DNA from 3 places in the Pseudomonas sp. F2 genome. Region 2 is predicted to be linked to each of the others. Evidence: predicted binding sites of a transcription regulator. Region 2 holds the regulator's gene; each other region holds the start of a gene.

Region 1 (3,275 bases), 2.0 Mb from region 2:
CGCTGGACAAACTGTCCCAGGCGCTCAAGGAACGTCCGGCCCTGCGCCTGGAGATCGAAGGCACCGCCGCGCAAAGCAGCGACGGGCCGCTGCTGGCCGAACAGCGTCTGGAACGCGAATACCAGTACAATTACTACAAGATGCTCCAGCGCCGTGGCGACAAGGTGCCGGCCCAGGCTTCCCTGCTGCAAGTACCGGAGAACGAGAAAGGCCCGTTGCTCGAAGGCATCTACCGCACGCGTCTGAAAACCCAGCCGCCGGCCGAATGGAAGGATCTGGGCAAGGAAGAACGCACGGCGAAAATGCGTGACGGCGTGATCAAGTTCTGGAGTTCCAGCGATGTTCTGCTGCGCCAGTTGGGACAGGAACGCGCCAGCAGCATCAAGGACTATCTCGTCGACAAAGGCCAATTGGCGGACGACCGGGTGTACTTCATCGATGCCAATCTGGGCGAGGCTGAGAGCGATGGCCGGGTCGTGACGCAAATGCATCTGGACGCCGAATGATGAACCGCAAATGGCGGGTGGCTTTGACGCTGCTGCTCGCCGGCAGCCCTGCGCTGGCCTCCGACACGCTGCGTTGTGGCAGCCAACTGGTCAGTCTCGGCGACCGTGCCAGCGAAGTGCTGCAGAAGTGTGGCGAACCGGTCAGCCGCGATGTCCTCGGCTACAAGCGCAGCGCCAACCGCCGCGAAGAATTTCAGGTCGAGGAATGGACCTACGGCCCGAGCAACGGCATGTATCAATACCTGCGCTTTGAAGGCAATCGCCTGCGGCAGATCAACAGCAAGCGCGGTAACTGAAAGATCAAAAGATCGCAGCCTCCGGCAGCTTCTACAGTGAAATGCATTCCCTGTAGGCGCTGCCGGAGGCTGCGATCTTTTGCTTCTAGCAAATAGAACAGGCCCCGACACAAGTGCCGGGGCCCGTAATGGTCACATCCGTGTGACCGTTCGCATGAACTCTAAAGTTGCGGCAGACGTATTGCTCGGCCCGTCTGTCGCGTCTTCTCCCGGTCCAGGCGAGAAGTCATGCCTTACTCGGCTTTCAGGCCGTCAGCGGAGACCGCTTTGACGCCTTTGATTTTCTTGGTGATGTTCACAGCGGTGGTTTTCTGAGCTTCGGTGACAGCGACGTCAGAAGACAGGGAAACCACACCTTTGTTGGTTTCGACTTTGATGTCGGTACCAGGAATGCCTTTTTCGGTTACCAGGTCGCTTTTGACTTTGGTAGTGATCCAGGTATCGGAAGTAGCTTCTTTAGCCTTGGTCATTTCACCAGCAGCCAGAGTCATTGGAGCCTGAGTAGCCTGGGTGGATTGTGCAAAGGCACCGGAAGCCATGGTCAGGGTCAGCGCGGTAGCAGCAGCGGCAGTGATAGCGAACTTCTTCATACGAGTAACTCCTGTTTTTCTGGAAAGTCTGCTGGTTGTCTTGTCAGCAGGGTTACTGGGTATATTGCGAACGCTGTGCCAACTTTTCCAAAGACAATAAACCCTTATAAATCAACTAGTTACCAATTAGATAAATTTTCGGAATCATGCAATTTGCATGACCCGCGCATTATCGACATGCAACTTGCGGTTTTCTGGAAAGTTCCTAACTGGCTGAAATTATTAAAGCTTTTTTTCTGCTCTGGAAATGAAAATGCCCCGAAAGTCGGGGCATTTGCCATTCGCGCTGTCGCATCAAGTGCCGCTGGCGGTGCAACCTTTTGGCGAGTAGTCAGGGTTGACGGTCGTTGCGCAGGTCCACACACCCGAGGTGGCGCCCGTTGCAGCCCCTGAACGGGTCAGCGTGATTGTTTTACCCAACACCGGCCCAGGAGCGTTCACCAGTGTGCACGTGATGGAGCCGGCACCGGTCGAGGCCGTTCCAGAGGCCGCGAGTGTGCAGTTCGACGTGGTTGCGGAAGCGCCGCCCGCCACCAGTGTCAACGTCGGATCCGTACCTTGATTGATGGTGTCTTCAAACGGCACTTTGAGCGCGCTGATTTCTGCCAGACCTGCTGTCACTTTCGAACGGGCCTGGTATTTGGAGTATTGCGGCAGGGCGATGGTCGCCAGAATGCCGATGATCGCCACCACGATCAGCAGCTCGATCAGAGTGAAACCTTTTTGTTTGTTCATAGACAGGCTCTCCATGCATGAGTCGGAATCTCATGATCTGCAAAGAGCTCAGCACAGGCCATGCCAACCGCCTGCAGACCCCGTGCGCTGGGCATAAACGCGCGATATCGCGCTTTCCTACAACCTGTAACCGCACTATCTGACACTTTTTGTCACCTGCACCGGGGGTGTTTGGCGCTGTCACTTGACTAGGCTATAAGTCATGAACTGTCAGCTTCCGGAATTCCCATGAATGACATCGCTCTGAGCGGTCTGGCCAAGCAGTTGGTACAGGCCGAACTGCTCACGGAAAAAAGCGCCCAGCAGGCCTGGCAACAGGCGCAGCGCAATCGGTTGTCGCTGGTCAGCTACCTGGTGCAGAACAAACTGGTGAAGAGCTCACAGGTGGCCGAGATCGCTTCCGAGCATTTCGGCATGGCCTTCATGGACCTCAATTGCCTGGACAAGGAAACCCAGCCCAAAGGCCTGGTCAGTGAAAAACTGGTGCGCCAGCACCACGCCCTGCCCTTGTGGCGCCGTGGCAACAAACTGTTCGTGGGCATTTCCGACCCGAGCAATCATCAGGCGATCAATGACATTCAGTTCAGCACCGGGCTGAGCACCGAAGCCATTCTGGTGGAGGACGACAAGCTCACCGAGGCCATCGAGAAGTTCTTCGACACCCACGCCAGCGGACTCGAAGACATGGCCGACGTCGATCTCGACGGCATGGATGTCGAGTCCGTCGACGACAGCCGCCAGGACGCCATCGGCGGGCTCGACGCCGATGACGCGCCGGTCGTGCGCTTCGTGCACAAGATGCTGCTCGATGCGATCAAGAGTGGCTCCTCCGACCTGCACTTCGAACCCTACGAGAAAAACTTCCGGGTGCGGGTGCGCACCGACGGCATCCTGCGCGAGGTGGCCAAACCGCCGATTCAACTGGCCGGGCGAATCGCCGCACGCCTGAAGGTCATGGCCAGCCTGGATATCTCGGAACGCCGCAAACCCCAGGACGGGCGGATCAAGATGCGCCTGTCGAAGACCAAGTCGATCGACTTTCGGGTCAACACCCTGCCGACGCTGTGGGGCGAAAAAGTGGTGATCCGGATCCTCGATCCGTCCAGCGCGCAGATCGGCATCGATGCATTGGGTTACGAACCGGCGCA
Region 2 (3,275 bases):
GTGGGGAATGGCGATGCCGTTGCCGAAACCGGTGGAACCGAGTTTCTCACGGGCGATCAGCGCATCGAACACATCCTGCATGGCCAGATCCGGCACTTCTTTATGGATGAGGTTGGCAATCTGTTCGAGGGCTTTCTTTTTACTGCCGCCCGGCACGTTCACCAGGGAACGGCCGGGGGTCAGGATACTTTCAAGTCGGATCATGGGTTGGGAGTGTTAACGACCGGTTGCGCCCTGAAGGAGGCTCTGGGTCTTTTCCTTATGCTTTTTGAGTTGGCGATCCAGCTTGTCGGTCAGTGAGTCGATCGCAGCATACATGTCGGTATCTTCTGCGTTGGCGACCACTTCGCTGCCGGGTATATGCAAGGTGGCTTCGATTTTCTGCTTGAGCTTTTCGACGCACATCGTGACCTGCACGTTAGTGATCTTGTCGAAATGGCGCTCCAATCGTTCGAGTTTCTCGTTGATGTAGGTGCGCAGAGGTTCGGTCACTTCCAGTTGGTGTCCACTGATGTTGACTTGCATACAGCTTCTCCTTCGTTGCCAGTGCATAAAGCGGCAGGCCGGATAGCCTGCCACTGGAACGCTGTAACGTGGCTTACATCAACCGCTTGCGTTCGCTCGAAGGCGCGATCCCGAGGGATTCACGGTACTTGGCGACGGTGCGGCGAGCCACCTGAATGCCTTGTGCCTCCAGTAAACCAGCGATCTTGCTGTCACTCAATGGCTTTTTCTGATTTTCCGCCGCGACCAGTTTTTTGATGATCGCGCGGATCGCCGTGGATGAGCATTCACCGCCTTCAGAGGTGCTGACGTGGCTGGAGAAAAAGTATTTCAGTTCATAAATGCCCCGAGGGGTATGCATGAATTTCTGCGTGGTGACCCGGGAAATCGTCGATTCGTGCATGCCGACCGCCTCGGCGATGTCATGCAGGACCAACGGTTTCATGGCTTCGTCGCCGTATTCCAGGAAGCCACGTTGGTGCTCGACGATCTGGGTGGCCACCTTCATCAGGGTTTCATTGCGGCTTTGCAGGCTCTTGATGAACCAGCGCGCCTCTTGCAACTGGTTGCGCATGAAGGTGTTGTCGGCGCTGGTGTCGGCGCGTCGCACGAAGCCGGCGTACTGCGCATTGACCCGCAGACGAGGCACCGACTCCTGATTCAGCTCGACCAGCCAGCGTTCGTTGTCCTTGCGCACAATCACGTCAGGCACCACGTACTCGGCTTCGGTGGATTCGATCTGTGAACCCGGGCGCGGATTGAGGCTCTGCACCAGTTCGATGACCTGACGCAGCTCGTCTTCCTTGAGCTTCATGCGTCGCATCAGCTGGCTGTAGTCGCGACTGCCAAGCAGATCGATGTAGTCGCTGACCAGACGCTTGGCTTCGTTCAGCCAAGGAGTCTTGGCCGGGAGTTGACGCAGTTGCAGCAACAGGCATTCGCCGAGGTTGCGCGCGCCGATGCCGGCGGGTTCGAATTGCTGAATGCGGTGCAGAACGGCTTCGATCTCGTCCAGCTCGATGTCGAGCTCCGGATCAAAGGCGTCGAGAATTTCTTCGAGCGTTTCGTCGAGATAACCCTGGTTGTTGATGCAATCGATCAGGGTCACGGCGATCAGGCGGTCGGTGTCGGACATCGGCGCCAGGTTCAGTTGCCACAGCAGATGGCTTTGCAGGCTTTCCCCGGCGGAGGTGCGGGTGGTGAAATCCCACTCGTCGTCATCGCTGCTGGGCAGGCTGCTGGCGCTGGTCTGGTAGACGTCTTCCCAGGCGGTATCGACGGGCAATTCGTTAGGAATGCGCTCGTTCCATTCGCCTTCCTCCAGGTTGTCCACCGTCGGGGCGGTTTCCTGATAGGAGGGTTCCTGAATCTCGGTGTTGGGTTTTTGTTCGGCGTTGTCGGCCAATGGATCGGAGTTGTCGAAGTCGTCGCCTTCTTCCTGGCGCTCGAGCATCGGATTGGATTCCAGGGCCTCCTGGATTTCCTGTTGCAGGTCCAGGGTCGACAATTGGAGCAGGCGGATGGCCTGTTGCAGCTGCGGTGTCATCGTCAGCTGCTGGCCCATTCTCAAGACTAGCGATGGTTTCATGGCAGGGGCTTAACACCTTATTCGCCGGCGCGCATGCGCCATCCACTACAGGGCGCCGAAGCGCCAAACTTAAGCAAATTATATGCCTGAAACTGTCGTGTTTGCCTAGAGCGCTGTAACAATAAAGCGTATAAAAAAAGCGCTTCAACGTTACAGCACCCGGACGGCTGGCCGAATGCGCTCGCGCTTTAGAGGCGGAACTCGTGGCCCAGGTACACTTCCTTCACCAGGTCGTTGGCAAGGATGGTTGCCGCATCGCCTTCAGCGATCAGTTGACCGTCGTTGACGATGTAGGCGGTCTCGCAGATATCCAGCGTCTCACGCACGTTATGGTCGGTGATCAGCACACCGATGCCCTTGGCCTTGAGGTGATGGATGATCTGCTTGATGTCGCCGACCGAGATCGGGTCGACACCGGCGAACGGTTCGTCGAGCAGGATGAATTTCGGGGCGGTCGCCAGGGCGCGGGCGATTTCCACCCGACGGCGTTCACCACCGGACAGGCTCATGCCGAGGTTGTCGCGGATGTGGCTGATATGGAACTCCTGCAGCAGGCTTTCCAGCTCCTTGCGACGACCGGCCTTGTCGAGCTCCTGACGAGTCTCGAGGATGGCCATGATGTTGTCGGCCACCGACAGTTTGCGGAAGATCGACGCTTCTTGCGGCAGATAGCCGATACCGGCCTTGGCGCGACCGTGCATCGGCTGGTGGCTGACGTCCAGATCGTCGATCAGTACGCGGCCCTGATCGGCCTGCACCAGGCCGACGATCATGTAGAAGCAGGTGGTCTTGCCGGCGCCGTTCGGGCCGAGCAGGCCGACGATCTGGCCGCTGTCGATCGACAGGCTGACGTCACGCACGACCTGGCGGCTTTTATAGGCCTTGGCCAGGTGCTGAGCTTTCAGAGTTGCCATTACTGGGTTTTCTCGTCGGTTTTCTTCTTCGGCTGGATCACCATGTCGATGCGCGGACGCGTCTCGGTGACCTTGTTGCCGGTAGCGCGACCGGCGCTGGCCAGTTTTCTCACCGTGTCATAGACGATTTTCTCGCCCTGGGTGGTGTTGTTGTCCTTGTCGACAACCTTGGCCTTGTCGATCAGCACGACGCGGTTTTGCGCGGCGTGATACTGGATCGTCACGCCCCAGCCCTGTACAGGCTTGGTGTCACCCTGGGTTTGCAACTG
Region 3 (3,275 bases), 1.2 Mb from region 2:
GGCGATGCCCAGCGCACTTGGCTTGCCGTGGGTGATCCACTCGGCAAACATCCAGCCCAGCGCAGCCGCAGCGGTTGCAATCTGAGTAACCAGCATCGCCATGCCGGCAGTGCCGTTGGCCGCTGCAGCGGAACCGGCGTTGAAACCGAACCAGCCGACCCACAGCATCGCCGCGCCCATCAGGGTGTAACCGAGGTTGTGCGGCGCCATCGGGGTAGTCGGGAAGCCTTTACGCTTGCCCAATACCAGGCAGGCGATCAGACCGGCCACACCGGCGTTGATGTGCACCACCGTGCCACCCGCGAAGTCGAGTACACCCCAGTCCCACATCAGGCCGCCGTTACCGGACCAGACCATGTGCGCGATCGGTGCATAGACCAGGGTGAACCAGATGCCCATGAAGATCAGCATCGCGGAAAACTTCATCCGCTCGGCGAACGCACCGACGATCAGCGCCGGGGTAATGATCGCGAAGGTCATCTGGAAGGTGATGAACACCGCCTCAGGGAACAGCGCCGCCGGGCCGGTCAGGCTCGAAGGCGTGACACCGGCGAGGAACGCCTTGCCCATGCCGCCGAAGAACGAGTTGAAGTTGACGACGCCCTGCTCCATGCCGGTGGTGTCGAACGCAATGCTGTAGCCATAAATGACCCACAGGATGCTGATCAGACCGGTAATGGCGAAGCATTGCATCATCACGGAAAGAATGTTTTTCGAGCGGACCATGCCGCCGTAGAACAGCGCCAGGCCCGGGATGGTCATGAACAGCACGAGGGCTGTCGAGGTGAGCATCCAGGCGGTATCGCCGGAATTGAGGACCGGGGCCGCCACTTCGTCTGCCGCCATTGCAAGGCCGGGCATTACGATGGACAACAGGGCTCCTAGCCCTGCGAATTTACGCAGAGTCATATTGTTTTCTCCTGGGGCGTTGGGTTTGTGGCGGCGCTTAGATCGCGTCGGTATCGGTTTCGCCGGTACGGATGCGAATCGCCTGTTCCAGATTGACCACGAAGATCTTGCCGTCACCGATCTTGCCGGTGTTGGCCGCTTTGGTTATCGCCTCGATAACCCGATCCAGATCCTTGTCGTCGATGGCCACGTCGATTTTCACCTTGGGCAGAAAATCGACCACATATTCCGCGCCGCGATACAGCTCGGTGTGACCCTTCTGCCGGCCGAAGCCTTTGACTTCAGTAACGGTAATGCCCTGCACGCCGATTTCGGACAGCGACTCGCGCACGTCGTCCAACTTGAACGGCTTGATGATGGCAGTGACTAGCTTCATGAAACTCTCTCCCGAATTGGTGGACTTGCCCCAGGAAAACAAACCCGACTCAAGTCTAAGCGCAGTGCCTGGCTTTGTAACGCATCGTCGGCCTTGCCTGCCCGACTGACGCCAGCTAACCGCTGCCGGCGAAACTCCCCGCTCCGCCTGCCGCACTGCATTCGTCACAGCGACTGCATCAGTGCATGGGTCACTACCGACTAAGCAGAAAGCTTGCCATCTCGCCAAATTCCTCTGATTTCAATCCTTTGGCCGCTGCCACAGGCGTTTGCACGAAAAACGCCCGACGGTTACGCACAACAACGGTGCGCTGCCGTCCGTCCGCTTGCGCGAAAAGCGTGCATCCGTGCCTGCGTCAATGACTATAGACACTGCGTGATACACTGCGCGCCACTGTTTACAGGACACATTCCATGCTCGCGCCCAAAGACTTCCTCGACGCCCTGAGCGGCACTGCCTCCCGCCTGTTCAGCGGCGACACCCCGCTGCCAAAAGCCGAAATCGAAAGCCAGTTCAAGATGCTGCTGCAAAGTGCTTTCAGCAAACTGGATCTGGTGAGCCGTGAAGAATTCGATAGCCAGATGGTCGTCCTGGCTCGAACTCGCGCCCGCCTTGAAAGCCTTGAAGCCAAAGTCGCAGAACTGGAAGCCAGGCTGACGCCGCCGGCCGAGTAAGACTGCAGCCGCCGGGCCGAGACGCCTTCAAGTTTGCGAATAGACATCAAACCGCCCCCGCCGAGGCAGGAGCGGTTTCCGTCAGATCAATCCTCTACAACGAATTATTCCAACGGTCTCGCAGAAACTCGTACAGGCGAAAAGCCCATAACGCGATTCTGACGAGGCGCCACCTATGTTTAAGAAACTTGGACATACTTTGGCCCTCCTTGCGTGGGGCCAAACCTCCGATGCACTTTCCGGCGTACGAACATCTTCGGGACTACACACGAGTGTGTCCGCCAAGGCGGCCGGGTGTGGGTTCCCCAAAAACAGCACCGGCACGGGTCTCATACCGTGTCGAGGAACATGAAATCTTTAGCTCCCGACCACACTTCACGAAAACTCGAGGAGTGGGCATCGTCGCCGGGGATGTTATGCCGGTAGTTCGAAGGGGACTTAAACAAGTTGTATCAAGTGATTAAGCAATGTTTCACACCTTAATGAGTCAATCATTTCAAGGTGATATTGACTTTGGACAAATGATGTCGGTGCTTGCGTCAACGTGAAAACGTGCATAACCTGCACATACACGAGTGTGTCCGCAAAGGATACGCAGGCCTTGGCCTCACCGAAGCCTGCAAACTGAAAACCGTCTACTCAAGGCGGTTTTTTTTCGCCTCGAAATTGGTTGACCTCCTCCCGCAACATCCAGTGAAAGTTCGCGCGCGCCAGCTCCCCTTTCCCCGACTACCCTTCAAAAACCCGCAGGAAGCGGCCCCCGATTCAGCTCAAGGAACGACCATGTCCCTGTCCATCGTCCACAGTCGCGCCCAGATAGGCGTGGATGCACCTGCCGTTACCGTCGAAGTTCATCTGGCCAACGGCCTGCCGTCGCTGACCATGGTCGGCCTGCCCGAGGCGGCGGTGAAGGAGAGCAAGGATCGGGTGCGCAGCGCGATCATCAATTCCGGGCTGCAGTTTCCGGCGCGGCGGATCACCCTGAATCTGGCGCCGGCGGATTTGCCCAAGGACGGCGGGCGGTTCGATCTGGCGATTGCCTTGGGGATTCTGTCGGCAAGTGTGCAGGTGCCGTGTCTCACGCTGGATGAGGTGGAATGCCTCGGTGAACTGGCGCTGTCCGGCGCGGTGCGGCCGGTGCGCGGGGTGTTGCCAGCGGCGCTGGCGGCGCGCAAGGCCGGGCGGGCCCTGGTGGTGCCGCGGGCGAATGCCGAGGAGGCCTGTCTGGCTTCTGGCCTGAAAGTGTTTGCGGTGGATCATCTGCTGGAAGCCGTGGCGCATTTCAACGGACATACTCCGGTCGAGCCTTATGTCTC

The links. The regulator sigma-54, encoded in region 2, starts transcription at its own class of promoters, with help from an activator protein. The targets are predictions, from matches to a motif close to ANTGGCATNNANNTTGCTNT.
Region 1: the regulator sigma-54 is predicted to act here: its motif matches at 2,176-2,195, upstream of AC193Q_RS15820 (pilin).
Region 3: the regulator sigma-54 is predicted to act here: its motif matches at 1,487-1,506, upstream of glnK (P-II family nitrogen regulator).

What each region holds. Positions count from the first base shown of each region.
Region 1 is NZ_CM169904.1:3,531,754-3,535,028, forward strand. Features, by position in the region: gene AC193Q_RS15805 (DUF748 domain-containing protein) at 1-506, shown strand, start outside; gene AC193Q_RS15810 (DUF2845 domain-containing protein) at 506-802, shown strand; gene AC193Q_RS15815 (BON domain-containing protein) at 1,036-1,392, opposite strand; gene AC193Q_RS15820 (pilin) at 1,687-2,127, opposite strand; gene pilB (type IV-A pilus assembly ATPase PilB) at 2,356-3,275, shown strand, end outside.
Region 2 is NZ_CM169904.1:5,486,606-5,489,880, forward strand. Features, by position in the region: gene ptsN (PTS IIA-like nitrogen regulatory protein PtsN) at 1-204, opposite strand, end outside; gene hpf (ribosome hibernation-promoting factor, HPF/YfiA family) at 217-525, opposite strand; gene AC193Q_RS24575 (RNA polymerase factor sigma-54) at 599-2,092, opposite strand; gene lptB (LPS export ABC transporter ATP-binding protein) at 2,281-3,006, opposite strand; gene lptA (lipopolysaccharide transport periplasmic protein LptA) at 3,006-3,275, opposite strand, start outside.
Region 3 is NZ_CM169904.1:4,270,355-4,273,629, forward strand. Features, by position in the region: gene AC193Q_RS19300 (ammonium transporter) at 1-909, opposite strand, end outside; gene glnK (P-II family nitrogen regulator) at 947-1,285, opposite strand; gene AC193Q_RS19310 (accessory factor UbiK family protein) at 1,699-1,959, shown strand; gene AC193Q_RS19315 (YifB family Mg chelatase-like AAA ATPase) at 2,743-3,275, shown strand, end outside.